DNA from 3 places in the Pelagibacterium sp. 26DY04 genome. Region 1 is predicted to be linked to each of the others. Evidence: predicted binding sites of a transcription regulator. Region 1 holds the regulator's gene; each other region holds the start of a gene.
What was found. Region 1 encodes LexA, which represses DNA repair genes until DNA is damaged. Its sites were predicted from a motif close to TGTTCNNNNTGTGTTCNG; they were not measured.

Region 1 (10,815 bases):
GGGTGTTTCGCGGACTGAACAAGCAGTTCGAGGCCACGCGCTATCACTCACTGGTGGTGCGGGACGAGAATTTGCCACGCGATCTGACGGTGACGGCCCGCTCCGACGATGGGCAGATCATGGGGCTTCAGCATCGGGATTTGCCCGTGCATGGCGTGCAATTTCACCCCGAAAGCATCTCGTCGGAGAACGGGCATGCCATCTTGCAGAATTTTATCAATATCGCGCGCGACTTTAATACCGACCGCGCCGCCTGAAACCAAGCGAAAGGGACGCCATGGACATCAAGGGAGCGCTCCACCGGCTAGCGGATGGCAAGGACCTCACCGGCACCGAAATGCGCGAGGTGATGGAGATCATCATGTCGGGGGAAGCCACGCCCTCGCAGATCGGCGCATTTCTGATGGGCATGCGGGTCAAGGGCGAAACCGTGGGCGAGATCGCGGCGGCCGTTTCCATCCTGCGCGCCAAGATGGTGCCGGTCGAAGCTCCATTCGACGCCATCGATATAGTCGGCACGGGCGGGGACGGCGCGGGGACGCTCAACATTTCGACTGGGGCTTCGATCGTCGTCGCGGCGGCGGGCGTTCCGGTGGCAAAGCACGGCAATCGGGCGTTGTCGTCCAAATCGGGCTCAGCCGAGGCGTTGCAGAAACTGGGCATCAGCCTGGAGCTGTCCCCTGAGCAGATCGCGACATGCATTCGCGAAGCCGGGATCGGGTTCATGTTCGCGCCCAACCATCACCCGGCGATGCGACACGTTGGGCCGACACGCGCGGAAATGGGCGTGCGGACCATGTTCAACCTCCTCGGACCCCAAGCTAACCCTGCCGGGGTGCGGCGCTACCTTCTGGGCGTCTACGATAATGAATGGGTCGAGCCGGTGGCTGCGGCGCTATTGGCCAACCAGGCGCAGTCGGCCTGGGTGGTGCACGGCGATAGCGGTCTCGATGAACTCTCGACCACCGGCCCATCCTTTGTTTCACAGATCAAGGGTGGCAATCTCACCTCGTTCGAGGTGACGCCGGAAGAAGCTGGCCTGCCCCGCGCTTCTCTCGCCGACATCGTGGGCGGCGATCCCGAACACAACGCGGGCGAGGTGCGCAAGCTGCTCGACGGTGCCACGGGCCCCTACCGCGACATCGTCCTGCTCAACGCGGCGGCGGCATTCATCGTTTGCGATAAGGTCGAAACCCTTCGCGACGGTGTCGCGCTGGGCGCCGAGACGATCGACAGCGGCAAGGCCAAGGCCACGCTTGATAAGCTTATCGCGGTTTCGGGGGAGGCATGAGCGACATTCTTCGCAAGATAGAAGCCTATAAGCGCGAGGAGATCGCGGCGGCCAAAGCCGCCTTGCCGCTGGCTGAACTCAGCGCCATGGCGCGCGAGCAGAACGCTCCGCGAGGCTTCGTCAATGCGCTGAAAAGCAAGCGCGCCACCGGGCAATTCGGGCTGATCGCCGAGGTCAAGAAGGCCAGCCCGTCCAAGGGGCTGATCCGACCCGATTTCGATCCGCCGGCCTTGGCCAAGGCTTATGAAATCGGCGGTGCGGCGTGCCTGTCGGTTTTGACCGACACGCCTTCGTTTCAGGGACTACCGGAATTTCTTGGCGCCGCCCGCGCGGCGACGTCACTTCCCGTGCTGCGCAAGGATTTCCTGTTCGAACCGTATCAGGTCGCCGAGGCACGGGCATGGGGCGCCGATTGCATCCTCATCATCCTTGCATCGGTTGATGACACTGCGGCGCGGGTACTGCTCGAGGCCACTGCCGAATGGGGTATGGATGCGTTGGTGGAAGTGCACGATGCGCCGGAAATGGAACGCGCCCTTGAGCTAGGAGCCGAATTCGTCGGCATCAACAATCGCGATCTGCGCACCTTCGACGTATCGCTTCAGACCACCATAGAGCTTGCCGGTATGGTGCCGGACGATCGCCTGCTGGTGTCTGAAAGCGGGATCTTCACGCATGCGGATCTGCTGCAACTTCAAGCGAATGCCGGGGTCGGCTGTTTCCTCGTCGGAGAAAGCCTGATGCGGCAGAGCGACGTTGCGGCGGCGACACGCGCCCTGCTGACAGGAGATTGAGTCTTGTCCGATCGCCTCACGCATCTCGACGAGAACGGCGCCGCCCGGATCGTCGATATCTCAGGCAAGGACGAAACCGCACGACGCGCCGTAGCTAGGGCCGAGCTGCATGCAACGGATGAGATTGTCGAGGCGATCCTCGGGGGCACGCTCAAAAAGGGCGATGCCGTTGCCGTGGCCCGCGTCGCGGGGATCATGGCGGCGAAAAAGACATCCGAGTTGATCCCGCTCTGCCACCCTATTCCTGTGACCAAGATCGCTGTCGATATCGAACGCGGCGCAAAGCCTCATGTGATTGCGATAACGGCCACCGTGGAAACGGTGGGGCGTACGGGCGTGGAAATGGAAGCTCTCACTGCCGCCTCGGTGGCGGCGCTGACGCTCTACGACATGGCAAAGGCGCTCGACAAAGCCATGACCATCACCAATGTCGGCCTCATGGAAAAGAGCGGCGGGAAGTCGGGTGACTTCCGCCGGGATATGCCTTGATTTCGGTCGATGAGGCGCTGGCTCGCATTGTTTCAGGCGTTCCGGCACTGCCAGCCGAAACACTCGCGCTGCCGGAAGCTGCGGCCCGCAACCTGGCCGAGGATGTCAGGGCAAGGCTGTTCAATCCCGCATTCAATGTGAGCGCCATGGACGGATATGCCGTGCGGGCTGCGGATGTATCCCCAGGCACAGCACTCAGGATGATCGGAGCATCCCAGGCCGGAGCCGGATTTTCTGGTACGGTAGGTCGAGGCGAATGCGTACGCATCTTTACCGGCGCCCCCGTGCCCAAGGGCGCCGACGCCGTAATCATGCAGGAGGAGGCGAGAGCCGAGGGTGAGGCGATCACGTTTTCCAAACCGGTCGATCCCGGGCGCAGCATACGGTTTCGGGGTGAGGACTTCGCTGAGGGCAGTATCCTTGCCCCATCCGGTGCGCTGCTCACGCCTCAAAGGCTGGCGTTGATCGCTGCCGGCAATGTGGAGAGCGTCAACGTATCGACGCGCCCCCGAATAACCCTGCTTGCGACCGGCGACGAATTGGTGCCGCCCGGAAACCCCGTCGGGCCAGCCCAGATCGTGTCTTCCAACTCCGTTGGCCTTCGCGCGCTGTTTGAACCCCACGCGCGTGCGGTCACCGACCACGGTATCGTCGGAGATGATCCCGACGCGCTCAAGACAGTGCTCGACCATGTGTTCGCATCCGAGCCGGATGTGCTGATGACCACTGGCGGCGCCAGCGTGGGCGAACACGATCTCGTGCAGGACATGCTCAAGGCAAGCGGGGTTGATATCGACTTCTGGCGCATCGCCATGCGACCGGGCAAGCCACTGATGTTTGGACGGCGCGGCAAGACTATGGTCTTCGGCCTGCCGGGCAATCCGGTTTCGGCCTTGGTTACGGCGCGCATCTTCGTGCTGCCAGCCGTGCTTGCCATGGCAGGGTGCAGCTCCCCTGCCCCGCTCTATCTTCCTTTAGCGGACGCGTTGCCTCCCAACGGCCCCCGCCGCCACTTCATGCGTGGCCGGTTGCTCCACGATGCGGAGCATGGCAGCAGAGTCGAACCAATCCGCCAGACCGATAGCGGGCATCTCACCTCGCTGGCATCGGCCGATGCACTCATCGCCCAGGACGAGCACTGCGCCGGCAAGCGTGCTGGCGATCTGGTGCAGGTGCATCTGCTATAGGCCCTTCCCCTTCGTGCTCCCAACGACGACGTTCCAATAATCAAAACGAACTACGCGCCAAATCCAACCGCATCCGATAGGATTATCTTGGTCGTCGGCAGTAGCTATTATTACTTGGACTGCCGACTATGTTCATCCTTGTTTGCAACGCGTAAATTGTCTTACGGCGCACCACCTATTTGGAAGGGGGTAGGAGCGTGTCCGGGACCGATCAAGCACCAATCAAGAGACATGGAAGGCCGCATCTGCTACCAGAGCGCGAGACACCCATGCCCACTTCCGAGATTGCCGATTTGCTCGACGGAGCGGCGATAGACGCACTTGCTGAACCCGAATTCCGGGTGCTCTCCCTTAAGGGCGAGCGCAAGGGAATCAGACTGGAAGCCATCTTCTGGCAAGCGCTGGATCAGATCGCGGCGAACCTTGGTGTGCCTCGGAACACTCTCGTTCTCTGGATTATAAGCGCGGCGGGGCATGATCGCTCCAACGCCACGAGTGTTCTCAGGAGCGTGATCGTCGCCTACCTGCTCGACGAGTTCGAGCACCAAAAGCCTCGACGCCGCCCCCTGTCTGCCCCCGTCCCGGCCATGACTGACCCAAGATAATCTCCGCAGCACGTGGAATGGTCGCATCATCCATCGGCTTTGGCCAGAGGTCGTGGCACGCATACACATCAAGGAAGAATTGTGCGCCAGCTCTTGAGAGTCAGGCAGAAATGTTCTTGAAACACTTGCGGAACATTACCGGAACACGTATAAAAGTTCAATATTTGTTCCGATTCGACGCCGCCGAGGGGCTCGACAATGTTGACGCGCAAGCAGCACGAACTTCTGATGTTCATTCATGAGCGGATGAAGGAGAGTGGTATTCCCCCCTCCTTCGACGAAATGAAGGAAGCGCTTGATCTCAAGTCCAAGTCGGGTATCCATCGGCTGATCACCGCGCTTGAGGAGCGCGGATTTATCAGGCGCCTGCCCAATCGCGCCCGGGCGCTTGAGGTGGTCAAGCTCCCCGATTCGATGAATCCCTCGCTCGGTGGCCGCAAGGCCAAGTTTGAGCCAAGTGTTATTGAAGGGAACCTGGGCAAGGTGCCGGCCAAGCCAGTCGCAGCGAGCGCGGACAATGGAGGATCGGTGTCGATCCCCGTCATGGGACGCATCGCGGCGGGCGTGCCGATCGAAGCCATCCAAACCCATTCGCATTCGATTGCCGTTCCGCCGGAAATGCTGGGCGCCGGCGAACATTTCGCACTGGAAGTGCGCGGCGATTCGATGATCGAGGCCGGCATTTTCGACGGCGACACCGTTTTGATCCGCAAGCAGGATGCTGCCGGCAATGGCGAGATCGTCGTGGCGCTTGTCGATGACGAAGAAGCCACTCTCAAACGTTTGCGCAAGAAGGGTAATGCCGTTGCCCTGGAGGCCGCCAACCCTGCCTACGAAACCCGGATTTTTGGCCCCGACCGTGTGAAGGTGCAGGGCCGGTTGGTCGGGCTCTTGCGGCGGTATTGAGGCTTTCGGCAAAACTGGGTGCCAGATACGGTTCGCGCATCTCGCTTGATCTCAGCCGATCCCAGCCCTGCCCCAATCCCCGAGACCTACTCGAGTGGTTGAACGATTAGAAAGACGGTGAAGGAACAGGAGGCGGATACTGCGCATTGAGTTGGATCATCGGTTGCGACAAACTGAGTCACCGATTAGCTGAGAAACGCTCCCATCCGCTCCAGCGCCATTTCTATCGCTTCTCGGGTACCGGCGTAAGAGAAACGCACATATTTGTGCCCGTCGGTGCGGTCGAAATCCTGCCCCGGCGTTGCCGCCACACCGGCGTCGTCAAGCATGCGCGTGCAGAAGTCCATTGTATCGTTGGTGAAGGCCGACGCATCGACATAGGCGTAGAACGCCCCGTCGGACGGTTCGGCCAGCCCGAACCCCAATTTCTTGAGCCCCTCAGAAAGCACCAGCCGGTTTTCCTCATACTGATCGCGGCGGCGGTCGTACTCCTGTCCGGCATCGAGAGCTGCAAGTGCCGCACATTGGGAAACGCTGGAAGCTGAGATGAACAGGCTCTGTGCCATCATCTCGGCGCGGCGCACCAGATCCTCGGGCAGAACGAGCCAGCCGATGCGCCAGCCGGTCATGCAGTAATATTTCGAAAAGCTGTTGACGATCACATGCTGCTGGCTGAATTCGAGCGCGCTCGCATCTGCCCCGGCATAGTTGAGCCCGTGATAGATCTCATCGGAGATGAAGCGCACGCCAAGCCGATCGCATGTGGCGATGATCGCCTCCAGTTCATCGCGCTCCAGCACCGCCCCCGTCGGATTGGCCGGGCTCGCCACCAGCAGGCCCTCGAAGGGGCTGCGCTCGTAAGCCGCCTCGATGTCCGCAGCGGTCAGCCGCCAGCCATTGGCGGGTGAAACCGGAATCTCGACGCTCGAGAGGTTCAGCGAGGCGATGATGTTGAGATAGGCCGGATAGCCCGGCCGCGTCACCGCGATCCGCTGCCCTGGCGCAAATCCCGCAAGGAAGGTCAGGATGAACCCGCTCGACGATCCCGTCGTCACCACGATCCGTTCGGGCGAAACAGAAACCCCGTGGCGCTCGTCATAATACCGGCTGAGCCGTTCGCGCAGGGCCGGCATACCTTTGGCCGCGGTATAGCCCATGGGCCGCTCAAGACACCCGCGAACCGCATCGAGCACTGGCTGTGCCGGCTTGCCGCCCGGCTCGCCGATTTCGAGATGACACACGATTCTCCCCTCGGCTTCAAGCTTTTGCGCCCGCGCCATAAGTTCCATGGCGTAGAAGGGACGAATCAGGTTGGCGTTCATATCGTAAATCCATTGTCTTGTCGGCGCCCCAAGGCAGCCCGCACTATATCCCGCTTCTAGACAATCGCAAGTTTTAAGCACTACGTTCTGTACACATAGCCATTTCTAGCATTATATTCTATATAATAGCATATTCGTGGCATTACGTTCCATGACGCCACTTGCTTGGCATATCGCGACTGGCATCACCTGCCCCGTTACGCTAAACCCACCCGCAGCGCGATACGGAGTTCGACATGCAAAAAGCCATCAATCTCGGCCTTGCCGCTGCCATCGTCCTGTTGGGCGCCGGGCTCGCCGTCAGCCTCGCCACGCGCCCCGAACCTGGCCTGTCGTCTACCGAGGTCGAACGTCTCATTGCAGAGGCCCTGCCCGCTCAAGCGCCAGCGAACGCCGATGGCGCGGCCGATATCGACACCGCGGCCCTGGGTCCGATAATCGAAGATTATCTCATGGCCAATCCCCGTCTGCTCGAACGCATGTCGGTGGCCCTCGAAACCGAGATGCGCGCAGAGGAATCCGAGCGCGCCCGCATCGCGCTCGATGCCATGCACGATGATATCTACAACGACCCCGCCAATATCGTGCTCGGCAACCCCGAAGGTGACGTCACCCTGGTTGAAATGTTCGACTACAATTGCGGCTACTGCCGCCAGGTTGTCGCCGATGTCATGTCGCTGGTCGAGGAAGACCCCAATTTGCGCGTCATCCTCAAGGAATTCCCGATCCTCTCGCAAGGCTCGGTCGACGCCGCCCGTGTCGGCGTCCTCGTCAACGACGCCGACGTCGATTATCAGGCCTTCCACACTGCGCTTTATTCCTCGCGCGGCGCCGTGGATGGCGAATCCGCGCTTTCAGCCGCCGAGCAATTGGGCTTGTCCCGCGTTTCGCTCCAGCTCGATATGAATACCCAGGAAGTGTCAGACGCGCTTCAGCGTACCTATTCCATCGCCCAGGCTCTCGGCATCACCGGCACCCCCACCTTCATCATCGGTGATGAGGTGATCCCCGGTGCCGTGCCCAAGGAGCAACTCGTGCAGCGTATCGAGAATATGCGCGCCTGCGGCGCCACCACTTGCAGCGACGTGGCGCAGGAAGGCTGACGCCGAGCTTTGCGTTTTCGGTGCATTTCGTATAACGCGAGCTTGCACCGGCCTCCCCGCTGGCTCACAACCTCAAAAAAGGCGCGTTCTGCCCGCATCTGGAGCATGGACGCGATACGACAAAGACATCATGGCAAAGCGCGTACTGATCCTGAACGGACCGAACCTCAACATGCTGGGCACGCGGGAAAAGGCGATATATGGCAGCGAGACGCTCGCCGATATCGAGTCGATGTGCCGGACAGCTTGCGAAAAGCTGGGCCTGACCTGCGATTTCCGGCAGTCCAACCACGAGGGCGAACTGGTCGATTGGATCCAGTCGGCGCGCAAGACAGCCGATGCCATCATCATCAATCCGGCCGCTTATTCGCACACCTCGGTCGCCATTCACGATGCCCTGCGCACCGCTGAAAAGCCGGTCGTGGAAGTGCACCTTACAAACATTCACCAGCGTGAGGCTTTCCGTCACCATTCCTATGTGTCGGCCGTGGCAACGGGTGTCATTTGCGGGCTGGGTTCCAGAGGTTATACACTGGCCCTGGAGGCCGTGGCCGAAATACTGAATTGAAAAAGACCCCGCGCGGGTTTGTGGAGACACGATAACAATGGCAAAGATCTCACAGGTCGATCAGGACCTCATCCGCACCATCGCCGAACTCGTCAACGAAGCCAATCTGGCCGAAATCGAACTGGAGCAGGATGATTTCCGCATCCGCGTGACCCGCACCTTCGCCAAGGAGGTGGTTCAGGTGGCAGCTCCTGGCTACGCTGCGCCCGCCGCCCCTGCGGCCCCGGCCGCGCCCGCCGCTACGAGCGCCTCTGCAGCCACCACCCCTGCCGCCCCGGCGGCCGAGGATCTCGCCTCGAGCCCCAATACGCTGACCTCGCCCATGGTGGGCACCGCCTATCTCGCCCCCGAACCCGGCGCCAAGCCTTTCGTCGAAGTTGGCGCCAAGGTCTCCGAAGGGCAGACGGTTCTGATCATCGAAGCCATGAAGACCATGAACCAGATTCCGGCGCATAAATCGGGCACCGTCACCCGATTGCTTGTCGATGACGCCACGCCGGTCGAATACGGCGAACCCCTCGTCGTCATCGAATAAGGCCCGCTGATGTTTTCCAAGGTCCTCATAGCCAATCGCGGCGAGATCGCCCTTCGCATCCTGCGCGCCTGCAAGGAGCTCGGCATTCAAACCGTAGCGATCCACTCGCAGGCCGACGCCGACGCCATGCATGTGCGCCTGGCCGACGAAAGCGTCTGTGTCGGCCCCAATCCGGCGCGCGACAGCTACCTCAACATTCCCTCGATTCTCGCCGCTTGCGAGATCACCGGCGCCGAAGCGGTCCATCCCGGCTACGGCTTCCTTTCGGAAAATGCTCGTTTCGCCCGCATTCTCGCCGAACACAAGATTTCCTTCATCGGCCCATCTGCCCATCACATCGAAATCATGGGCGACAAGATCCAGGCTAAAAAGACGGCGCTTGAACTTGGCATCCCCTGCGTTCCCGGCTCGGCCGGCGCGGTGACCACCGAAGCCGACGCCAAGCGCGTCGCCGCTGAAATCGGCTACCCCGTGCTGATAAAGGCTGCAGCGGGCGGTGGTGGACGCGGGATGAAGGTTGCCAAGACCGAAGCCGATCTCTCGGTCGCATTCTCGACGGCACGTACCGAAGCCAAGGCCGCCTTTGGTGACGACGCCGTCTACATGGAAAAATATCTCGAAAAGCCGCGCCACATCGAAGTGCAAGTGATTGGTGACGGCCAGGGCAACGCCGTCCACCTGGGCACGCGCGACTGCTCGCTCCAGCGCCGTCACCAGAAGGTGTGGGAAGAAGCCTCCGCCCCTACCGTTCCTGCTGACGAACAGGCCGAGATTGGTGAGATCTGCGCTGCCGCCATGCGCAAGCTCAAATACTCCGGCGCCGGCACCATCGAGTTCCTCTACGAGAACGGCGAGTTCTATTTCATTGAAATGAACACCCGCCTTCAGGTCGAGCACCCGGTTACCGAGCGCATCACCAATTTCGATATCGTCTATGAGCAGATCCGCGTCGCCGCCGGCGAACCCCTCTCGCTCCGGCAGGAAGACGTGATGTTCTACGGGCACGCCATCGAAGTGCGCATCAACGCCGAGGACCCGCAGACCTTCGCCCCATCGCCCGGCAAGATCACCTATTACCATCCAGCCGGTGGTGTGGGCGTGCGCGTCGATGCGGCTGTCTATCAGGGCTATAACATTCCGCCCTATTACGACAGCCTGATCGGCAAGCTGATCGTGCACGGCCGCACCCGGCCCGAATGCCTGCAGCGCCTCAATCGCGCACTCGATGAATTCATCGTCGACGGGGTCAAGACCACGCTGCCGCTGTTCCGGCGCCTGATCAAGGAACCGGACATCCAATCGGGCAATTACGATATTCATTGGCTCGAAAAGTTTCTCGAGGCCAACAAGCAATAGGGAGAGCGGCCGGTTCGGCCGCTTTTTCGTTCCGCCGCATGAGCCGAAAAAGCGACCCTTTCGATGTCGAACTGACGCCTGAGCTGATCCTGCGCGCCTATCGTGCCGGCATCTTCCCGATGTCCGAAAGCGCCGACGATCCCGATATCTTTTGGGTCAGTCCCCAAATGCGCGGCGTCATTCCGCTTGATGGATTACGAATATCGAAAAGCCTTGCCAAGGCTTTGCGCAAGCACTCGTTTTCAGTGGTCGTGGACCGCAATTTCGAAGCAACGATCGAGGGATGCGCAACGGCAGGCTCGGATCGGGACACCACTTGGATCAATCCCGTGATCCGCGAACTCTATGGCGAACTCTTTGCCATGGGCTATTGCCACACCGTTGAAGTCTATGACGGCACCGAACTGGTTGGCGGCCTCTATGGCCTGGCCATCGGTGGAGCCTTTTTCGGCGAATCCATGTTCCACCGCCGCACCGATACTTCCAAGATCGCGCTCGTCCACCTCGTTGAACGGCTCAGGGCGGGTGGTTACGCGCTGCTCGACACCCAGTTCATCACCGATCATCTCGCCTCACTCGGCGCCATCGAAATCCCGCGCGCCATCTATGAAGTGAGGCTTTCGGCAGCGCTGGAATTCGACGGCGATTTCTTCGCCTGG
Region 2 (10,815 bases), 1.6 Mb from region 1:
GCCGCCGAAGATAGGGATGGACCATGTCGCCCTGGATCGGTCCGGGCCTGACGATCGCGACCTGGATTACGAGGTCATAGAACTTTCGCGGTTTGAGCCTTGGCAGCATGTTGATCTGCGCCCGGCTCTCCACTTGGAAGACCCCGATGGAATCGCCCTCACACAGCATGTCGAAAACCCCGGCCACTTCCGGATCGTCTGGATTGTCCGATTTGATATCGGCCAGCTCCAGTTTTCGCTTGTAATGGGTTTCGATCAGATCGAATGCCTTGCGAATGCAGGTCAGCATGCCCAGCCCGAGCACGTCGACCTTGAGCATCCCCACTCTGTCGATATCGTCCTTGTCCCATTCGATGAATGTACGGTCATCCATGGCCGCATTGGCGACGGGAACATATTCATCGAGCCGGTTCTGAGTGAGGACAAATCCACCGACGTGCTGGGAGAGACGACGCGGAAAACCCAGGAGCCGCGTGGCGAGTTTCACCGCCCGCAGGATGTTGGGATTGGATGGGTCGAGCCCGGCTTGAGCGATATGCTTATCGGGCAGTTTCTCGTCGCTCCAGCTTCCCCAGACGGTCGAGGCGATGCGGGAGGTGATGTCCTCGGTCAGTCCAAGCGCCTTGCCCACCTCGCGAATGGCCGAACGCGGACGGTAGCTGATCACCGTCGCGGCGATTCCAGCCCGGTGCCGGCCATAGGTCTCGTAGATGTGCTGGATGATCTCCTCGCGCCTCTCATGCTCGAAATCGACGTCGATATCGGGCGGCTCGCCACGGTTTTTCGACAGGAACCGGGCGAACAGCAATTGATGCTCGGCCGGGTCCACCGCCGTGATGCCCAAGGCATAGCACACCGCCGAATTGGCCGCCGATCCGCGCCCCTGACAGAGGATTTTCTTGTCCTGCGCCACCCGCACGATGTCGTATATAGTCAGGAAATAGGTCGCGTAATTGAGTTCCCCGATCAGCGCGAGTTCGCTTTGGATCTGGGCTCTCACCTTTTGGGGAATGCCTTCGGGATAGCGCCACTCCGCCCGACTCCATGTCAGGTTTTCCAGATGCTCTTGCGCCGTTTTGTCAGGCGGCACCGGCTCCTGGGGGTATTCATATTTCAGTTGATCGAGGGAAAAATCGATCATCTGGAGGAACCGTTCGGTCTCGGCGACAGCATTGGGAAAAGCGGCAAAGAGGCGTTGCATCTCTTCCGGCAGCTTGAGATGCCGCTCGGCATTGGCTTGCAGCACCGTGCCGGCTTTGTCGATCGTCACCTTCTCGCGGATACAGGTGAGAATATCCTGCACATCCCGTTGACCGGCCACATGGTAGAGCACGTCATTGGTGGCAAGAAGCGGCACCCGATGTGCAGATGCAATAGCGCTTAGACGGGCCAGGCGACGCGCGTCATGGGTTTTGTATCCACATGCCGCTCCCAGCCACACATCGCACGCCGCCCTCCCAAGACGCTCGAGAACCCCACGCACGTCATCAGGATTTTCAGGCGGCAGCACGATAAGACTGAGCCCGGCGCACCAGTGCAAAAGATCCTCGAGCCTTAAGATGCAATCGCCCTTTTCGGCCTTGCGATTTCCGAGCGTCAGAAGGCGGCACAGCCGCCCCCAAGCCTCCCGGTCCTGAGGATAGGCGACGATATCGGGCGTCCCGTCGACAAAAACCAGCCGCGCTCCGACCGCGAGCTTAAAGCGCTTTGCCCGCTCCTGCAGCTCGGCAAGGGTGAACGGAAAATCGATATCGGGATGGCGTTCCACAAGCACATATTCTCCCGGTCCCGAGCCTTCACGCATCTTGTCGACAAGCCGGATGCCCTTGCGCAAATCCGCAAGCGCCGCATAGGCGCGCACCACCCCCGCCACCGAGTTGCGGTCGGCAATACCCATGCCGCCATGGCCCAGCAGGAGGGCTGTGAGCACGAGATCCTGCGGATGGGAGGCGCCGCGCAGAAAGGAGAAATTGCTGGCGGTCACCAGTTCAGCATAAAAGCTCATGGAAATATCCCGTGCAGGTACCAGCGCACCGGATCGGACCCGGCTCCATAAAACCCATGACGGTACACCCAGAAACGGCGTCCCTTTGCGTCCTCGATGCGGAAATAATCGCGATCTCGTTCATCGGCATCGTGCCACCATTCAGGCGATATGCGCTCCGGGCCTTCCGCCCTAAGGATGTCGAACCAGGCTTTCCGCCACCGGAACCTGCGGGGCGGGCCATGGGGAACCTCGGCGATAACCTCGATATTGGGCGGGAGATGGAACAGAAACAGCGGACGAGAAGGCATCCCGAACGACTGCCCGGGACGCCAAACGCCGGCAGGTCTTTCATCAGAAATGGCCGCAACTTCACACACTGCCTGTTCAGGCAAGTGGCTGTTGCGGGGAACGAAACGGGTCACCGATCCCGCTCCGAATCTTGCGCTGAGCCTATCGGTCAAATCCCTCACTTCGACCTCGGCCATTGCCCTGCCATCCAGCCCGCTCTGGGCTGCCGGCATGTCATCACCCGCAAGAGCGGCAAGTCTGATCAGGTCGAAACCAAACCCCGGGTCGAGAGGATCCGTCAGGGCTTCGAGACGCATATCAAAAAGCCGCCTGAGCGATTTGGCATCCTTAAGGGGCTGGCCCGATAGCAATTCGATACGCGTGACCTTGCCGTCGGCCCGAAAGAACGCAGCTTCGAAACACCTGCCGCCTTGCCCATGGCGGTGAAGTTGTGCGCACAGACGCTCGGAAAGCGTTTCGAGGACCAGGGAAATGTCGTCCCTCAATCCGATTGGGTCGGCAAAGCGTTGTTCCGCCACGAAATCAGGCAAGGGCCGGCGCGGCGTAATCGGCAGATCAACTTCACCCAGGATTTGGGCAAGAGCCGTCGTCATTGCCTCACCGAACCGCGCCGCCAGCGGCTGTCTTGGCCGGGCCGCAAGATCGGCAATCCTTTTGAGGCCGGCACGATGCAAGGCAAGAGAAATCTTGCTCTCACATTCAAGCGCTTCGATCCGCAGGGTCGCAGTCCATTGTGCCTCTGCGTCGGGCGGGGCGATGCCACCTCCACCAAAGCGTGCCAGGGCCCGAGCGGCCCGAGATGTGCCGGCTATAGCGATGCGGGCGGAAAAGCCCTGCATGCGCAAACGCCCCTCCATGTCGGCGATAAGGCCTGGCTCCCCGCCGAACAAATGCGCCACTCCGGTAATATCGCAGACAATTCCATCGGGCGGCTCGATGGCGACAAAGGGGCTGTAGCGGTCACACCAGTCGGCGATTGCCTCAACGAGCTTGGCATCGGCCTCCTCATCATGCTCGACGACGTCGACGCGCGCCACCCTTGCCCGGGCATCCGCGAGCTTAAGACCAGGAACCAAGCCCTTGGCGCGGGCCGGAGCATCAGCGCCCACCAGGGTGGAAACATTTCCCTTTCGTGCGACCACCACCAGCGGATCAGCCGGCTTTTGCCCATTGGCTCGGAACTGACGGTGCAACCGGTCGGTCGAAATGAGGGGCAGCCACAGGGCGAGATAGCGCTTTTTGCGTAAACCGATGCTCTTCATTGCTCCATTCCAAAGTCCACTGCCCACCTGCCAGACCTTTTCGCTGTCGCAACAGATGAGCCGAAAATGTCGTTCGACCCGGCAGGCCTAAAGGATCGGAGGATAGCGCGGCCTCTACCTGCCAACGCGTTGCCGCAGCGCTTGGCTCAGCTTCGGCCAGGGCCCGGAGGAGGATCCCCGTGACACCGCTCTCTTGGGCAGCAAGCGCAAGTTTACGGCTTGCAGTGAGGTTAAAATGCTTCGATTCCCCCCAGGCTTCGATGATTACCGCTCCAAGTCCGGTGCAGCGCATTCCTTCGAGCCCCGCGCGCAAACCGTCGGCGATGGCACTTACATGGACGACGATCATCTGGTTTGCGTTCAGTCCCATCTCTGCAAGGCCCGGCGCATAAAGCGCTCCGGTTTCGATCTCGCTGCGCTTGTGGCGGATCCAAAGCAGCGGGGCTTGCGGGGAGGCGCGCAGGGTAAGCCCTGCGGCAAACCCGGCCGCCGCGGCGATGTCGGCGGCATGGGTGGGAAAGATCTCGTGCACCGCGCCTCGCGCCAGACCGCCCCCCAAGGCGGCATCGACCGGGCCGGCGTCCAAGGTGAAGACGCCGTGCCGCCCGGTCTCGCTAGAGGGATCGAGCCTCACGAGAGCCTGCCGCAGCGCACCCAGTTGACGTGCTCTGTCCATGGCTCATATGTTCCTATTTTGTTCTATTTGGACTCAGATCGAGCCAAGAGTCAATCGGACTCGTGGCGCTGAACCGAAGATGAGAGCACAGCGTTTAAAGCCCATGCCTCCAGCCAGCCAGATCCTCGACCGCAATCTTCATATCCGGCGCATCGACACCTATGTCGATCCGGTCGCGCCGCGCGAACGCGCCATCATCACCCATGGCCATGCCGATCACGCAAGGCCGGGACACGGCAAGGTGCTGGCCACCGCCGACACCATCGCCATCATGCAGGCACGGTACGGGGACGATTGCGCCGGCGCGTTCCAGGCCGTCGACTATGGCGAGCCGATACGAATCGAGGACGTAACGGTCACGCTCTATCCGGCCGGCCACATCCTGGGCTCTGCCCAGCTGCTGATCGAAATCGGCGGGCAGCGCGTGGTGGTGACCGGAGACTACAAACGCCTGCCCGACAAGACGGCGCAGGCGTTCGAGCTTGTCCCCTGCGATCTCTTGGTGACCGAAGCAACCTTCGCCCTGCCGGTGTTCCAGCACCCCCATCCCGCTGACGAGATCACCCGGCTATTGGCCTCCATGCGCGACCATCCCGAGCGGGCGCATCTGATCGGGGCCTACGCGCTGGGTAAGGCCCAGCGGGTGATTTCGCTGCTGCGTGAAGCCGGGTATGACAGGCCGATCTATCTGCACGGGGCCATGCTGCGGCTTTGCGCGCTCTACCAGGAACGCGGAATCGCGCTGGGGGATTTGCGGCACGCGACCGAAGCGAGCAAGGCTGACCTCGCCGGCGCCGTGGTGATCGCCCCGCCCTCGGCACTCAAGGACCGCTGGAGCCGGCGGCTGCCCGATCCGGTCCTCGCCATGGCTTCGGGCTGGATGAGCGTGAAACAACGGGCCCGCCAGCGCGGGGTGGAGCTGCCGCTGGTGATTTCCGACCATGTCGATTGGCCCGAACTGCTTGAAACCATCGCCGATACCGGGGCGCAGACGGTGTGGGTGACTCATGGACGCGAGGACGCGCTGGTCTACCAATGCCGCAAGAATGGTCTGGTTGCCGAGCCACTCAACATCCAGGGCTATGAGGATGAGGGGGAGGAGGAATGAAGGCGTTCGCCAAGCTCCTCGAAACGCTTGCCCTCACCCCCTCGCGCAATCGCAAGATCGCAGCGCTGACCGAGTATTTCGCCGCAACCCCCGATCCCGATCGCGGCTATGCGCTGGCGGTTCTGACCGGAGCGCTGAGCTTCGATGCGGTGAAGGCGGGGCGATTGAAAGAGGTGGTGCTGGCCGAGGTCGATCCGCATCTGTTCGCGCTGTCCTATGATTATGTGGGGGATCTGGGGGAGACGATCGCGCTGATCTGGCCGCATAAAGCAAGTCCAGGAAAAGTGGATACCGGTTTTTCGTCCGGACTTGCGCCGGAAAAAGGGAGCACGCGCCCGCTGCCACGGTTGTCCGAGTTAGTGGAAATTCTCAACACCACGGCGAAGTCCGAACTGCCCGGCCTGATCGCCGAGCTTTTGACCAATGCCGAGATCAACGAGCGCTGGGCACTGGTGAAGCTCACCACCGGGGCCCTGCGCATCGGCATTTCGGCGCGGCTGGCCAAGACCGCGCTGGCCCAGATGAGCGGGACCGAATTGAAGGACATCGAGGAGGTCTGGCACGGACTCAAAATGCCCTATGAGGATTTGTTCGCCTGGCTCGAGGGGCGTGGGGACAAACCCGCCGTCGATCATGCGACGCGCTTTCATCCGCTGATGCTGTCCAACCCCATCGATGAAGACAAGGATTTTGCCGCACTCGACCCGAAAGATTTCGCGGCCGAGTGGAAGTGGGATGGGATCAGGGTGCAACTGATCCTTGGGGAAGGAACCGCATCGCTGTTTTCCCGTACCGGCGACGACATCGCGGCGGCGTTTCCCGACCTGATCGACAATGCCTTCGGGCATGGAGTGCTCGATGGAGAGTTGCTGGTCGGGCACGAGCTCGAACCCGCGCCTTTCAATGCGCTCCAGCAGCGGCTCAACCGCAAGACGGCGAGCGAGAAGCTGATGGCCGATTATCCGGCCTTCATGCGGGTCTATGACATGCTGTTCGATGGTAACCGGGATATCCGCGCCCTGTCCTGGACCGAGCGACGGGAGCGGCTGGAAAAGTTCTTTGCCAGGACGCCGCAGACCCGGCTCGATCTTTCGCCCACCCTCGAATTTTCCGATTGGCAGGATTTAGGAGCGACCCGGCGTAAGGGTGCCGATGAGAGCGGGCATGAAGGGGTAATGATCAAGCGCCGCGATGCTCCTTACGTGCCCGGACGTCCGCTGGGCATCTGGTACAAATGGAAGCGCGATCCTAATTTGGTCGACGCGGTGCTGATGTATGCCCAGCGCGGGCATGGCAAGCGCTCGTCCTTTTATTCCGATTTCACCTTCGGCGCCTGGCGCGGCAACGAATTGGTGCCGATCGGCAAGGCCTATTTCGGTTTCACCGATGCTGAATTGAAGGAGCTCGACAAATGGGTGCGCTCGCATACGACGGCAAGCTTCGGGCCGGTCCGCGAGGTGGAGAAATCGCTGGTGTTCGAAGTGGCTTTCGACAGCGCCCAGGCCTCCACCCGGCACAAATTGGGAGTGGCTTTGCGCTTTCCGCGCATCAACCGCATCCGCTGGGACAAGCCCGCCGCCGAGGCGGCGCGCCTGTCGGAGGTAGAAGCCCTGATCCCGGCGACTTAGGGCCTTTCCCGCAAAAGTGGCCACCACTTTTGCGGGAAAGACGGTGTCAAGCCGAGTGCTGCGGCGCCTCGTGCTCCTCATGTCCGTGGACATCGTCGGGCGCCTTGGGCAGGAAGCGGCGTACGAAGCGTCCGAACGAGTCCACATAGGTGAGCATCACCGGCACGACGAGCAGGGTGAGAAGCGTCGAGCTGATCAGCCCGCCGATCACCGCGTGCGCCATGGGAGCGTTCTGCTCGCTGCCCGGATGCAGCGCCAGGGCGAGCGGCAACATGCCGAAGATCATGGCCAGAGTGGTCATGATGATCGGCCGGAACCGCGTGCCACCGGCAACGATCAACGCCTCCCTGATGGGCAGCCCCTCGCGCATGCGCTGGTTGGCGTTATCCACCAGAAGGATGGCGTTCTTGACAACCAGGCCCATGAGCATGATGAAGCCGATCATCGAGTACATGTTGAGCGTCGATCCGCCCACCATCAGGCCAAGCAGAACGCCGATCAGCGACAGGGGCAGGGCCATCATGATGGCGACCGGCTGCAGGAAGCTGCCGAACTGGCTGGCCAGCACCAGATAGATGAAGACGATGGCCATGATCAGCGCCGAAGCCATGCTCGAGGTGGTATCGGCCAGCATTTCGGCATCGCCGCCCTGATTGATGACCACGCCCGCCGGCAGGTCGAGTTCGGCGATGGCCGCATCCACATCGGCGATCACCTCGCCAAGAATGCGATCCGACACATTGGCCGAAACCGTCACCTGACGCTGCTGGGCCTCGCGCTCGATCTCGTTGGGACCGAACGTCTCGTCGATATCGGCGACTTGGCCGAGCGCGACCGAGACCGGCACCGAACCGGTGGATTGCTGGGCGACCGGCAGGTCGAGCAGCCGGCTGGTGTCCGAACGCTCTTCCTCGGGAAGCCGCACGATGACATCGATGCGATCACCGGCCGGATTGGTCCATTCGCTCGCCGTCTGACCGGCGATCATCACGTTCATGGCGGTGCCGACCTGCTGGGCGGTGATGCCCAGATCGCTCGCCGCCTGACGGTTCATGATGATGTCGAGCATGGGCTGGGCCTGCTGCACCGAGAGCCCCACATCGATGGTGCCGGGCACCGCCTCGATGGCCTCGGCCACCATTTCGGCCGCCTGGTTGAGCGTATCGACCGAGCCGCCGCGCAGATTGATGGCGATGGGGCTGCCGCCCATACCCAGACCGCCGCCGGTGGCAAGGGTGATATCGGCTCCCGGAATGACGGCCACGGCCTCGCGGATCACCTCCAGGGTTTCGCTGTCACTCAGCACGCGCTCGGCCGGCTCGACCAGATTGATCGCGATGGTCGCCTGGTTTTCGCCCGAGGCCTGACCGGAATTGACATTGGTATAAGTGCTCTCCACCCCCTCGATACCGCGGGCGATGGTTTCAACCTGCCGCGCCTTGAGCGCCGTATAATCCTGGGACGAACCGACAGGGGTTTCCACAGTGACGTTGACGAGGCTCGCGTCATTGGAGGGAATGAATTCGAAACCAACCATGGGCACGAGGAAAAAGCTCGAGACAAAAATCCCGGCCGCCGCCAGCATGGTGAGGATCCGGTGGCGCAAGCTCCAGCCCAGAACTCCCTTGTAGCGTTCGCCGACCCATTCGAAGCCTTCTTCGAACTTTCCGATCAACCGGCTGAACCAGCCGCGTTTGACGTTGGGATCGGTGGCCGGATCGTACCAGACGCTCGACATCATCGGGTCGAGGGTGAAGGCAACGAACAGCGAGATCAGCACCGCCACCGAAACGGTAACGCCGAACTGGAGGAAGAACTGCCCCACAATGCCTTCCATGAAGGCGAGCGGCAGGAACACCGCACAGATCGAGAGCGTGGTGGCCAGAACGGCCAGCCCGATCTCGTTGGTGCCGTCGAGCGCGGCACGCAGGTGTCCCTTGCCCATTTGCAGGTGGCGCGTGATGTTCTCGCGCACGACGATCGCGTCATCGATCAGGATACCGATCGAGAGCGTGAGCGCCAGCATGGTCATCACGTTGAGCGTAAAGCCCAGCACGGAAATCACCGCGAGCGTTCCCAGGATGGCGATAGGCAGGGTCAGTGCTGTAATGACGGTGGATCGCCACGAATTAAGGAACAGGAACACGATCACCACGGCAAGCAGCGCACCTTCCATGAGCGTTGCTTCAAGCGTGTGGTAGTCCGATTCGATCTGCTCGGCGGTATCTTGCAAAATATCGACACTGGCCCCCTGCAGCGAGGGATCGGCGTTGAGGTCGGCGACGATGGCGCGGATCTGCCCGGCGATTTCGACGGTGTTGCCGCCATCGACCTTCGAGACGTTGATCGCCAGCGCCGGCTCGCCATTGCGCAGAGCGATGCCGCTCGCTTCGGACTGGCCGGGCACGATGGTGGCCACGTCCCCCAGCGTTACCGTTTCCGCACCCTGGGAAGAGACGACGACGCCCAGGAAATCATCGAAGCTTTCCAGTTCGGTATTGAGCTGAATGGTCTGGACCAACGCGCCATCCACCACCGAACCGGCCGGCATGGTCATGTTGTCGCTCTGGAAGGCGGCAACGACCTCGGAGACCCCGATATTGTAGGCATTGAGCCGATCGAGATCGATCAGCACGTCGACCTGCTCGTCGGTGGAGCCGACCACCGTGGCGCTGCCCACGCCGTCGATATTGGTGAGCGCGGGCGAAACCACGTCTTCGGCCAGACGGGTGAGGTCGGTCATGGCCAGCCCCGCCCCGCTGAGCGCCAGTGAGATGATGGGCTGGGCATTGGGGTCGAACCGCAGCACCTGCGGGGTATCGGCCCCATCGGGCAGCGAGACCGCCGCGATACGGTCGCGCACTTCCTGAGCGGCCTGGATGCTCTGGGTCTCGAGCGTGAACTGGATGATGACCGTCGAATGGCCGGAGGTCGAGGTCGACGAGATCGTCTCGATACCGGCAAGGGTCGCCACGGCATCTTCGATCGGCTCGGTGATCTCGGTCTCCACCGCCTCGGGCGCCGCCCCGGTATAGGGGGTGAGCACGGCGACGACCGGGAAGTTCACTTCCGGGGTCGATTCAATGGGAAGATTGCTGAAGGCATTGAGGCCGAACACCATGATGGCGACCATGATCATGGTCGCGAAAACCGGATGGCCTACGCTGATCCGCGTCAAAAACATGGCTTAGCCCTCGATCGCTACCGGCTGGCCGGCTTCCAGTCCGCTGAGCGGCATGGCAACCACGGTGTCGCCATCCTCGATGCCGCTGGCGATCTCGACGCGGTCGAGACGGCTCCAGACCTGGGTAACCTCCACATCCTTGCGCACCAGCTCGCCCTCTTCGACAGCAAGGACGTAGCGGGCGTCTTCTTCGCCCAGCAGCGCCCGCTGGGGCACCGACAGCGCATCGGGAGACGAGGCGGTGACGATCTGGCCGGTCACGAACATTCCGCCGCGCAGGCTGGCTTCGGGATTTTCAAGCGTGAGATAGACGGTGATCGAGCGCGTGCCTTCGACCGCGACCGGGCTGATGCGATCGACCCTGGCCTGAAACTCCATATTGCTCAGCCCTTGGACCGAAAGCGTCGCCGTCTGGCCGATGCCCACCTGGGCGGCGCCCGACAGCGGCACCAGCGCATCGACGGTGATGCGGCTCAGATCGACGATCGAAAACAGCACCGAGCCGCTCGAAACGACCTGGCCGGGCTCCACCATGCGCGCCGACACGGTTCCCGAGAAGGGCGCGCGAATGGTCGCCCGTTCGATATTGGTCTGCACCTGCTCGACCTGGGACTGGAGCGAACCCAGCGTTGCCCGCAACTGATCGACCTCGGCGATCGCC
Region 3 (10,815 bases), 210 kb from region 1:
ACGAGCCCACGGCTGCCTATGCGGTCCCGGCGGTCGAACTGCGCGTCGTGATCGCCCTCACCGGGTTCCTGATCCTGACCTATTATGTAACGGTCGGCCCGGCCCTGACCGCGCTGGCGCACACCGCCGCCAATTCGCTGTTCTAGCGTGGTCGCGTTCCCGCTCCCGCCAAAGGCCATCGAAGCCGGTTACCGTGTGATCGGCTTCGATACGGTCGGCTCGACCAACGCCGAAGCGATGAACGCCGCTCTGGCCGGCGATGCCGGAAAAATCTGGTTCGCCGCCCTGCAGCAGACCGAGGGCAGGGGCCGCCGCGGTCGCAAGTGGGAAAACCCCCACGGCAATCTCGCCGCTTCCCTGCTGATCGTCCCCGACGCTCCGGCGGCAAATCTCGCCAGCCTCGGTTTCGTTGCCGGCGTCGCCCTCAATGCAGCGCTCGCCCGCCTGATGCCTGCCGCCTCCATCCGCAGCGGCATCGACGGCGCTGATGGAGCGTGGTCGGGAAAAGTTGGAGACTTTTCCGGTTCGACCGCGCGACAAGACGAAAATTCCACGAGCGCAACGGGCAGGGCGCGCATCGCGCTCAAATGGCCCAATGACCTGCTCGCCGACGGCGCCAAGCTCGCCGGCATCCTGCTCGAAGCCCAGAAGCGGCCCGACGGCAAGACGGCCATCGTCATCGGCATCGGCGTCAACGTCGTCGCCGCGCCCGAGGGGCTGCCATACCCGGCCACCTCGCTTGCCGCCCTTGGCGCGCGCTTCGATGCCGCAGCGGTCTTCGAGGCACTGGCCGAAAGCTGGGTCGAGTGCTACCAGAAGTGGAACAATGGCCAAGGCACAGCCGATATCATCCGGGCCTGGCGCGGCAGCGCCGCCGGCATCGGCACCGAGGTCGCCGTCCAGCGCAACGATGGCGTGTTGCGCGGCGTTTTTGAAACGATTGATGATGCGGGCCATCTGATTGTCCGCGACGACGAAGGGCATCGCATCGCGATTGCGGCGGGCGATGTCCATTTTGGAACCACGGCAACGCTGCGCTGAACGGGCGATTGCCGCATTTTTTAGAGGACGCGGCCGCACTCCGGCCGCGCTATTGGCTTATGGCAAAAAGCAATTCGGGCGCCGACGAACTGGTCTTCGTGCCCTTGGGCGGTGTCGGCGAAATCGGCATGAACATGGGGCTGTATGGTTTCGGCCCCGAAGAAAACCGCAAATGGCTGGTCGTCGATTGCGGCGTGTCCTTCGGCGGCCCCGAGTTGCCCGGCATCGAACTGGTGATGCCCGATCCCTCGTTCTTAGAAGACGAATCCGACAATGTCGTCGGCCTCGTCCTTACCCATGCCCATGAAGACCATTACGGCGCCATCCTCGACATCTGGCCCGCCTTCGACAAGCCGGTCTTTGCCGGCCGGTTCGGCGCGGCCATGCTCAAGGCCAAGCGGATTTCCAACAACATCGAGGACGATGTCGAGATCCAGATCTTCACGCCAGGCATTCCCTTCCAGGTTGGACCCTTCAAGGTCGAAGCCATCGAGGTTTCTCACTCGATCCCCGAATCCAACGCCCTGCTGATCGAAACGCCCGCCGGCCGCGTCCTGCACACCGGCGACTGGAAGATCGATCCCGAGCCCGTCGGCACCCCGCCCACCAACATCAAGCGTTTTCGCGAACTCGGAGCGGACGGCAAGCCGCTCGCGCTGATCTGCGATTCCACCAACGCCATGAAGGATGGCGACAGTCCCTCGGAAACCGAAGTCGGCGTCAATCTCGAGCGCCTGATCGCCACGGCCAAGAACCGGGTCGCCGTCACCATCTTCGCCTCAAACCTGGGCCGCATGATCTCCATCGCCCGTGCCGCCGCCAAGGCCGACCGCCAGGTGGTGGCCGCGGGCAGGGCGGTGCATCGCATCGCCGGCATTGCCCGCGAGCTGGGGCTGATGGAAGGCGTTCCCGATTTCCTCGACCAGGATGCCTATGGCTACCTGCCGCGCGACAAGGTTGTGCTGATCTGCACCGGTAGCCAGGGCGAGGCCCGAGCCGCTATGGCCCGCATCGCCGACGGCTCGCATCCGGTCATCGACCTTTCACCTGGCGACATGGCGATCTTTTCCTCCTGGGCGATTCCCGGCAACGAAAAGGCGGTCCTCGATATCCAGAACAAGCTGGTCGACAGGGGGGTCGAAGTGGTCACCGGCCGCGACGAGATGATCCACGTCTCGGGTCACCCGCGCCGGCACGAACTGGCGCAGCTTTACGATTGGCTGAAGCCGGACGTGCTGATCCCCGTCCATGGCGAACCCATGCACCTTGAGGCCCACGCCACGTTCGGGCGTGAAAAGGGAATCAAGACGGTGATGTCAATCCGCAATGGCGACATGGTTCGGCTTTATCCCGAACCCAAGCACTTCCCCGGCGAGGTTCCCACGGGCGTCCTCTATCTCGATGGCAACCTGCTGTGCACGCCCGAGGAGTCCAATGTCCGCGATCGCCGCCGCCTGGGCTTTGGCGGCGTGGCCATCGTCTCGCTGGTGGTCAACGCCAAGGGACAGATCGTCTCAGGGCCGGTATTCGATCTGGACGGCATTCCCGATCTGGCAGACGATGACGATCCGTTGAGTGCGGTCGCTCACGATGCGGTGAGGGGCACCATCAAGAGCTTCCCCGAAAAACGCCGTGGCGATACAGGCCGCTTTGCCGAGGCCATTCGCCGGGCCGTGCGCTCCGAGCTCAACGCCGCCTGGGGCCGCAAGCCCATCGTCAAGGTGTTCGTCCACAAAGTGTGATCAGGAGGGTTGCCGGAAGCGGCTTTTCGGTTCGGGCAACGCGACAAGGAACAAGTTCATGCAGCCCTTCACCTATGTCGCCATCTATTTCGTCGTCTGGTGGACGGTCCTCTTCGCCGTCCTCCCCTTCGGCGTGCGCGGGCAACATGAGGATGGTGAGTTCGTCCAGGGCACCGAACCCGGCGCGCCGGTCAAGGCGCATCTATGGCAAAAGGTGCTGGCGACGACCGTGATTTCCGCCGTCGTCACCGTGCTGCTGTTCTGGGCCCTCTCCAATCCCGCGCTGCAGGAATACTGGAGCTAGCCGAAGGGCCGGTTCAGCTTTCGCGGTTTTCCGGTCAATTCGGGATCAAAGCCCGAGAATGACGCGCGCCGGAAAACACAGCCCCATTGGAACCTCAACCGCTCTCCCGGTCCTGGACCCGGAGACCCGCAAGGCCTCTTGCGGCAGCGGAAGAGGTGTGACCTCCGGCGCGCGCCCCGCATCCCCCGATTTTCCTCACGTAAAATAAAAAAATGCAGGGCTAAGCCCTGCATTTTAAAAAAGTTTCGCGACAATCCACTGGTCTTACAGCGCGCAGATGGGCGGCCAGTGCTCCTCCCTTGACGTTGTCAGCGTCGGGCGGGTTGTACCCGCCGTTCGTTTTATGGGGCGGACCCTACCAAGGACATTTTGCCGCGACAAGAAGAAAATGCGTGGATTTGTCACACCGCGTCAAAAAACTGTCATAGGGGCAAACAAGGGTCCGCCTTGCCATCGTGCACTCCATTGCGCTTGATGGTTCCGCCCGGTATTGAGCCATTGTCGATTCTCGGCAGCTCGGAGTTTTCATGCGCCTCTCACGCTATTTCCTGCCCGTCCTCAAAGAGACCCCCAAAGAGGCAGAAATCGTTTCTCACCGCCTCATGCTGCGGGCGGGCATGATCCGTCAGCAGGCTTCGGGGCTGTATTCCTGGCTGCCGCTGGGGTTCAAGGTGCTGCGCAAGATCGAAAAGATCATTGAAGAGGAGCAGAACCGCTCCGGCGCCATCCAGCTCCTGATGCCCACCATCCAATCCGCCGATCTCTGGCGCGAGAGCGGGCGTTATGACGCCTATGGCAAGGAAATGCTCCGCATCGAGGACCGGCACGAGCGCGACATGCTCTATGGGCCCACCAATGAGGAGATGATCACCGACATCTTCCGGACCTATGTGAAGTCCTACAAGGATCTGCCGCTCAATCTCTATCACATCCAGTGGAAGTTCCGCGACGAGGTGCGCCCGCGCTTCGGCACCATGCGCGCCCGCGAATTTCTCATGAAGGACGCCTATTCCTTCGATCTGGACAAGGAGGGCGCGGTCAAGGCCTATCAGCGCATGTTCGTGGCCTATCTGCGCACCTTTCACCGGCTCGGGCTCACCGCCATTCCCATGCGCGCCGACACCGGCCCGATCGGCGGCGATCTTTCGCATGAATTCATCGTTCTGGCCGATACCGGCGAAAGCGCCGTGTTCTGCCACAAGGAACTGCTCGAAAAGCCGATCCCTTCCGCCGACACCGATTTCCGCTCCGACCTGAGCCCCATCGTCGACGATTGGACCTCGCTTTACGCCGCGACCGAGGAAATGGTCGACATGGCCGAATATGAGCAGAACGTGCCCGAAGATCAGCGCGTTTCCGCGCGCGGTATCGAGGTGGGGCACATCTTCTATTTCGGCACCAAATATTCCGACCCCATGGGCGCCAAGGTGATGGGCCCCGATGGCAAGGAAGTCCCGGTGCATATGGGCTCCTACGGCATCGGCCCCTCGCGGCTCGTCGCGGCCATCATCGAGGCCAGCCATGACGACAACGGTATCGTCTGGCCGGTTTCGGTCGCCCCGTTCGAAGTGAGCCTCATCAATCTCAAATCGGGCGACGCACAGTGCGATGCGGCCAACGACAAACTCTATGGCCAGCTCCAGGCGGCCGGCATCGAGGTTCTCTATGATGACCGCGAATCCGGCGCCGGGCAGAAATTTGCGACCTCCGATCTGATCGGTATTCCGTTCCAGTTGATCGTCGGCCCGCGCGGGCTCGCTTCCGGCGAAGTCGAAATCAAGCACCGCAAGACCGACGAGCGCGAAACGATCGGCATCGAAGACGCCGTTGCCCGTTTGAAAGCGCTGATCGAACCCGAACGCAGGGACAACGTTTGACCTCCACCGACGCCGCCCGGCGGCAAAAGGGAACGCGACCGTTTTCGCGCTTTGAATGGATTCTGGCCGGGCGCTATCTGCGCGCCCGCCGCCGCGACGCCTTCGTTTCGGTCATCGCCATTCTGACCATGGTCGGCATCATGATCGGTGTCGCCGCTCTGATCGTCGTGATGAGCGTCATGAACGGCTTTCGCGGCGAGTTGATCACCCGTACCTTGGGGCTCAACGGCCATTTCACGGGCTTTCCCATCGAGCAGCAGTTCACCGATTACGAGCAGGTGCGCGCCAATCTCGAGGGCGTGGAAGGCGTGGTTTCCGCTGTCGCCTTCGTTGAAGGGCAGGCGTTGGTTTCGAGCCCCTACAATTCCTCGGGCGCCAATATCCGGGGCATGTCGCTCGAAGATATCGAGAAGCTCCCCTTGCTCTATCAAAGTGTCGAGTATGGCGGCTGGGAAGATTGGGACGAACTGGAAGGGGTGGCCATCGGCTCGCGCATGGCCGCCAATCTGGGCCTTGCGATCGGTGATCCGCTGACCATCGTTACCCCTAACGGTCCACGCACGCCGCTTGGTTCGACGCCGCAGATCCGCACATATCCCGTCAATGCGATCTTCGATGTGGGCATGGTCGAGTTCGACTCGCTCTTCGTCTATATGCCCATCGATGCGGCGCAGACCTATTTCCGCCTCTATGAGGATAGGCTGCGCGAGGGCTTCGAGGAACTCGATCCGCTCGCCACGGACGAGGAAATCGATGCTGCCTACGAGCGCGTCGGCATGGCAACGGCGGTCGAGGTGTTCCTGGCCGATCCCGATGCCACGGCGACCATGCAGCGTCCGCTCGAGGATGCTGCGGGCCGCCCCATGGTTTTCACCGATTGGCAGACGCGCAACCAGACGCTGTTTTCCGCGCTCCAGGTCGAGCGGGTGGTGATGTTCACCATCCTGTCGATGATCATCCTGGTCGCCGCCTTCAACATCATTTCCAGCCTCATCATGCTGGTGAAGGATAAGGCCGCCGACATCGCCGTGCTGCGCACCATGGGCGCCACCCGCGCCTCTATCATGCGGGTGTTCTGCATCACCGGAACCGCCATCGGGTTTATCGGCACCATTCTGGGCTTCATTCTCGGCGTGGTCATCGCCCTCAATGCCGAGGCCATCCGCGCCTGGATTTCCAATCTGCTCGGCATCACCCTGTTCCCGCCCGAGATCTTCGCCTTTTCGGAACTGCCGTCGCGGGTCGATCCGCTCGAGGTCACGGTGGTTCTCGCCGTGGCGCTGGGGCTCTCGTTCCTCGCAACGCTCTACCCGGCCTGGCGCGCCGCCCAGTATGACCCCGTGGAGGCGCTGCGCTATGAGTGATGTCCTTTTGAGCCTCCGCGACGTGCGCCAGACCTATGGCGACGGGGAGGCGGCGGTGAATGTCCTCACCGGCGCCAGCCTTACCATCAATCGCGGCGAGATCGTTGCCCTGGTCGCGCCCTCGGGCGCTGGCAAGTCTACTCTGCTCCATATCTGTGGCCTGCTCGAACGTCCCACTGGCGGCGATGTCGATATCGACGGCGAGCGCACCTCGAAGCTGGCCGACCGCCAGCGCACCCTCCTGCGCCGTCACCGCATCGGCTACGTCTACCAGTTCCACCACCTGCTGCCCGAATTCAGCGCGCTGGAAAACATCACCATGCCCCAGCTCATCGCCGGCGAAGGGCAGGGGACTGCCGACGAGCGCTCCAAGGCACTGCTCGACATCATGGGCATCGGCCACCGGGCCCATCATCGTCCCGCCGAACTCTCGGGCGGCGAACAGCAGCGCGTCGCCATCGCCCGCGCCGCCGCCAACCGTCCCAGCCTGGTGCTGGCCGACGAGCCGACCGGCAATCTGGACCCGGCGACCTCCGACACGGTCTTCGCCGCGCTCTCGGACCTGATCCGCCAGCAGCACGCCGGCTGCATCATCGCCACCCACAATCATGACCTCGCCCGCCGCGCCGATCGCGTGGTGACGATCGTCCAGGGCAAGGTCGAACCGCTGGTTCTCTGACCTCAGTTGAATCGACCCGAATACGTGTCCCCGGTTGGTTTCCCAGCCGGGGCTTTCGTATGGATCCGCACGTGCCGACCCGCATTTACCCGCACCCGTCCGGGCCGCTGCACCCGTATCCCGGCCTTTTCGCACAACGGTGTCGGCAAACGCCGGGTAGACCCTGCGTAACTTTTCTTTAACCAGCGATCTCAAGGCCGCTATGGTCCATATGGACAGGAACAAAAAATGAACTTATAAGAACAAACCATAAACACAGGAGAGATCCCATGCTCGATTTCGTCAAGGACTTCATGGCCCTGGTTTCGCTGACCGCCTTCGGTGGTGTGACGCTGTTCTATTTCGATATGATCACTTATCTCGCCTGATTCCCCCTGTGCAAAAGCCACCCTCAGGGTGGCGGCAACAGGTTTGGAATGGCACAAGGAAACATCAGCTTTTCTCGGGTTTACGCTCCTAATGTCCGGTCCCGGCTTCGTTCATCTCCACGTCCATTCGGCCTTCTCCCTTCTCGAAGGCGCACTGCAATTGGGCGCGATTCTGGAGATGGCAAAGGCCGATGGACAGCCGGCAATCGGCATTGCCGACACCAATAACCTCTTCGGTGCATTGGAGTTTTCCGAAAAAGCCTCGGGCAAGGGTATCCAACCCATCATTGGGTGCGAACTCACCCTCGATTTCGGCGCCGACGCTGAGAAGCCCTCGGACCGCATCAACCTGGGCAAGGGTACTGTCGTCCTGATCGCCACCAATTCGATCGGCTTTGCCAATCTTTCCGAATTGGTTTCAAAGGCTTACCAGGTCGGTTGCGATGGCCGCACCGCCGCTCACATTGATTGGGTCGTCGATCACGGGGCAGGGCTGATCTGCCTGACCGGCGGCCCGGAAGGCGCCATCGACCCCTATCTCGCCGCCGGCCTCGACGCCCAGGCGGAAGCCCGGCTCGGCGTGTTGTCCCGCATCTTCGGCGACCGGCTTTACGTCGAAATTCAACGCCATGACCGGGCCATCGAGAATTCGGTCGAGCCTCGCCTGATCGATCTTGCCTATCGGCTCGACCTGCCTCTGGTTGCCACCAACGAACCCTATTTCCCCAAGCAGGACGATTTCGATTCCCACGACGCGCTCCTGGCCATCGCCGCGGGTTCCGTCGTTGCCCAGACCGAACGGCGCCGCCTGTCGGATCAGCACTATTTCAAGACGCGCGGGGAGATGATCGCCCTCTTTGCGGATCTGCCGGAAGCGATTGAAAATACGGTTGAAATCGCCCAGCGCTGCAGCTATCGCCCGCGCACGCTCGATCCGATTCTTCCCAAATTCGCCGCTGCCGAAGGGGTAAGCGAAGCCGAGGCCGTGGCCGCCGAAGGCGAAGAGTTGGCCCGGCAAGCACGCGAAGGTCTCAAGCGCAGGCTCGAGGTTTACGGCCACGCGCCGGAGCGCACCACGACCGAATATGAGGAACGGCTCGAATTCGAGCTTAAGGTCATCCGGGACATGAAATTTCCCGGTTACTTCCTTATCGTTTCGGACTTTATCAAATGGGCCAAGGCGCACGATATCCCGGTCGGCCCCGGCCGTGGCTCGGGCGCGGGCTCGCTCGTCGCCTATGCCCTGACCATCACCGATCTCGATCCGCTGCGTTACAATTTGCTGTTCGAGCGCTTCCTCAATCCCGAACGCGTATCGATGCCGGACTTCGACATCGACTTCTGCCAGGAGCGCCGCGAAGAGGTCATCCGCTACGTCCAGGACAAATACGGCTACGAGCAGGTCGCCCAGATCATCACCTTCGGAACGCTCCAGCCGCGCGCCGCCCTGCGCGACGTGGGTCGAGTGCTCCAGATGCCTTACGGCCAGGTCGACCGTATCTGTAAGCTCGTCCCGAACAATCCCGCCAATCCAGTGACCTTGGCGCAAGCCATCAACGACGAACCGCGCCTGCAGATGATGCGCGACGAGGACGAAACGGTCGCCGAATTGCTGCGCATTGCCGGCAAGCTCGAAGGGCTTTACCGCCACGCCTCGACCCACGCGGCGGGTATCGTGATCGGCGACCGGCCGCTGCAAAAGCTGCTGCCGCTCTATCGCGACCCGCGATCCGACATGCCGGTCACCCAATACAACCTCAAATGGGTGGAGCCTGCGGGTCTGGTGAAGTTCGACTTCCTGGGGCTCAAGACGCTGACCACCATTCGATACGCCGTCGATATGGTCAAACAGACCGGCGTCGACCTCGACATCGATGCCATCCCGCTCGACGACGCGGCGAGCTACAAGCTTTACGCCGATGGCGACACTTACGGCATCTTCCAGTTTGAAAGTCCCGGCATGCGCCGGTCCCTGGTCGAACTCAAGCCCGACCGCATCGAAGACCTGATCGCCATGAACGCCCTCTATCGGCCTGGCCCGATGGACAATATCCCAAGCTTCATCAACAGAAAGCACGGCCGGGAAGAGGTCGAGTATCCGCACGAATCCCTGGCGGCCGTGCTCGACGAAACCTATGGCATCATCGTCTACCAGGAACAGGTGATGCAGATCGCCCAGCTTCTGGCCGGATATTCGCTGGGCGAAGCCGACATGCTGCGTCGCGCCATGGGCAAGAAGATCAAGGCCGAGATGGACAAGCAGCGCGTCCGTTTCCAGGAAGGCGCAGTGGCGAACGGCCTCAAGAAGGGCCAGGCGGATACCATCTTCGACCTGCTCGCAAAATTCGCCAATTACGGCTTCAACAAGAGCCACGCTGCCGCCTATGCCTGGGTTTCCTACCAGACGGCATATTTGAAGACCCACTTTCCGCAGCAATTCTACGCCGCCTCGATGACCCTCGACATGGCGCAGACCGACAAGCTGTCGGATTTCCGCCGTGAAGCGCAAAAAAAGGGAATCGAAGTCATCCCGCCCTGCATCAACCGCTCCGAGGTCAATTTCTCGGTGCGCGAGGGCCGCATTCATTATTCCCTTTGCGCGGTCAAGGGAGTCGGCCGTCAGGTCGCCGAGCATGTCGTCGAAGTTCGCGGCGATCGGCCGTTCAAGGATCTTGCCGATTTCGCATCGCGTATCGACCCCAAGATCATCAACAAGCGCACGCTGGAAACACTCATCAACGCCGGTGCTTTCGACGTCATCTCCAAGCGTCGCGAGCAGTTGGTCGAAGTGATCGACACCGTGGTCAACACCGCCCAGCGCGAGGCCAATGGCCGCGCCGACGGGATCGTCGACATGTTCGCCTCCAGCCAGCCCCAGGCGATCACCTTGCCGGAACATGTGACCCCCTGGAGCCTTACGGAACGCCTGGCCCGAGAGCATGCGGCCATTGGTTTCTATCTCTCCGCGCACCCGCTCGACGATTATTCCGAACTTTTCGACAAGCTCCGCGTGCAACGATGGGCGGCGTTCGAGCGTGCGGCGCAGAACGGCGCGGTCGCCGGGCGCTTGGCGGGAACGTTGATTTCGCGTCAGGACCGCCGCACGCGGAAGGGTTCGACCATGGCGATCATGATGTTCTCCGATCCCAGCGGATCATATGAATGCATCGCTTTTTCCGAGCAGATCAACGATTTCGGCCGCTGGCTGGAACCCGGCAGTTCGGTGGTCATCGAGGTTGGCGCCGAAGCCCGGCCCGACGGCGTGCGCTTGCGGCTGATCAATTGCGAGCCGATCGATGCGTCGGTCGAAAAGCTCGGCCGCCGCATGACGATTTTCGCCGGCAACGAAAAGTGCCTGGGCCCAATAAAGACGCAGCTTCAGCCCGGAGGCGAGGGGGTCGTCAGCCTCATCCTTGTTCGCGACCAGGGCGAGCGGGAAT

Region 2: the regulator LexA is predicted to act here: its motif matches at 4,243-4,260, upstream of NO932_RS18135 (DNA repair protein).
Region 3: the regulator LexA is predicted to act here: its motif matches at 7,225-7,242, upstream of dnaE (DNA polymerase III subunit alpha).

The regions. Positions count from the first base shown of each region.
Region 1 is NZ_CP101731.1:2,006,809-2,017,623, forward strand. It holds gene NO932_RS09780 (aminodeoxychorismate/anthranilate synthase component II) at 1-257, shown strand, start outside; gene trpD (anthranilate phosphoribosyltransferase) at 278-1,291, shown strand; gene trpC (indole-3-glycerol phosphate synthase TrpC) at 1,288-2,085, shown strand; gene moaC (cyclic pyranopterin monophosphate synthase MoaC) at 2,089-2,574, shown strand; gene glp (gephyrin-like molybdotransferase Glp) at 2,571-3,761, shown strand; gene NO932_RS09805 (ribbon-helix-helix domain-containing protein) at 4,031-4,366, shown strand; gene lexA (transcriptional repressor LexA) at 4,565-5,272, shown strand; gene NO932_RS09815 (aminotransferase class I/II-fold pyridoxal phosphate-dependent enzyme) at 5,458-6,594, opposite strand; gene NO932_RS09820 (DsbA family protein) at 6,831-7,697, shown strand; gene aroQ (type II 3-dehydroquinate dehydratase) at 7,828-8,265, shown strand; gene accB (acetyl-CoA carboxylase biotin carboxyl carrier protein) at 8,303-8,800, shown strand; gene accC (acetyl-CoA carboxylase biotin carboxylase subunit) at 8,810-10,156, shown strand; gene aat (leucyl/phenylalanyl-tRNA--protein transferase) at 10,195-10,815, shown strand, end outside.
Region 2 is NZ_CP101731.1:3,643,244-3,654,058, forward strand. It holds gene NO932_RS18125 (error-prone DNA polymerase) at 1-2,005, opposite strand, end outside; gene NO932_RS18130 (DNA polymerase Y family protein) at 2,002-3,558, opposite strand; gene NO932_RS18135 (DNA repair protein) at 3,449-4,144, opposite strand; gene NO932_RS18140 (ligase-associated DNA damage response exonuclease) at 4,338-5,342, shown strand; gene NO932_RS18145 (cisplatin damage response ATP-dependent DNA ligase) at 5,339-6,970, shown strand; gene NO932_RS18150 (efflux RND transporter permease subunit) at 7,017-10,154, opposite strand; gene NO932_RS18155 (efflux RND transporter periplasmic adaptor subunit) at 10,158-10,815, opposite strand, start outside.
Region 3 is NZ_CP101731.1:1,798,010-1,808,824, forward strand. It holds gene nuoN (NADH-quinone oxidoreductase subunit NuoN) at 1-146, shown strand, start outside; gene NO932_RS08795 (biotin--[acetyl-CoA-carboxylase] ligase) at 148-1,041, shown strand; gene NO932_RS08800 (ribonuclease J) at 1,101-2,783, shown strand; gene NO932_RS08805 (DUF1467 family protein) at 2,842-3,087, shown strand; gene proS (proline--tRNA ligase) at 3,615-4,964, shown strand; gene NO932_RS08815 (ABC transporter permease) at 4,961-6,328, shown strand; gene NO932_RS08820 (ABC transporter ATP-binding protein) at 6,321-7,007, shown strand; gene dnaE (DNA polymerase III subunit alpha) at 7,467-10,815, shown strand, end outside.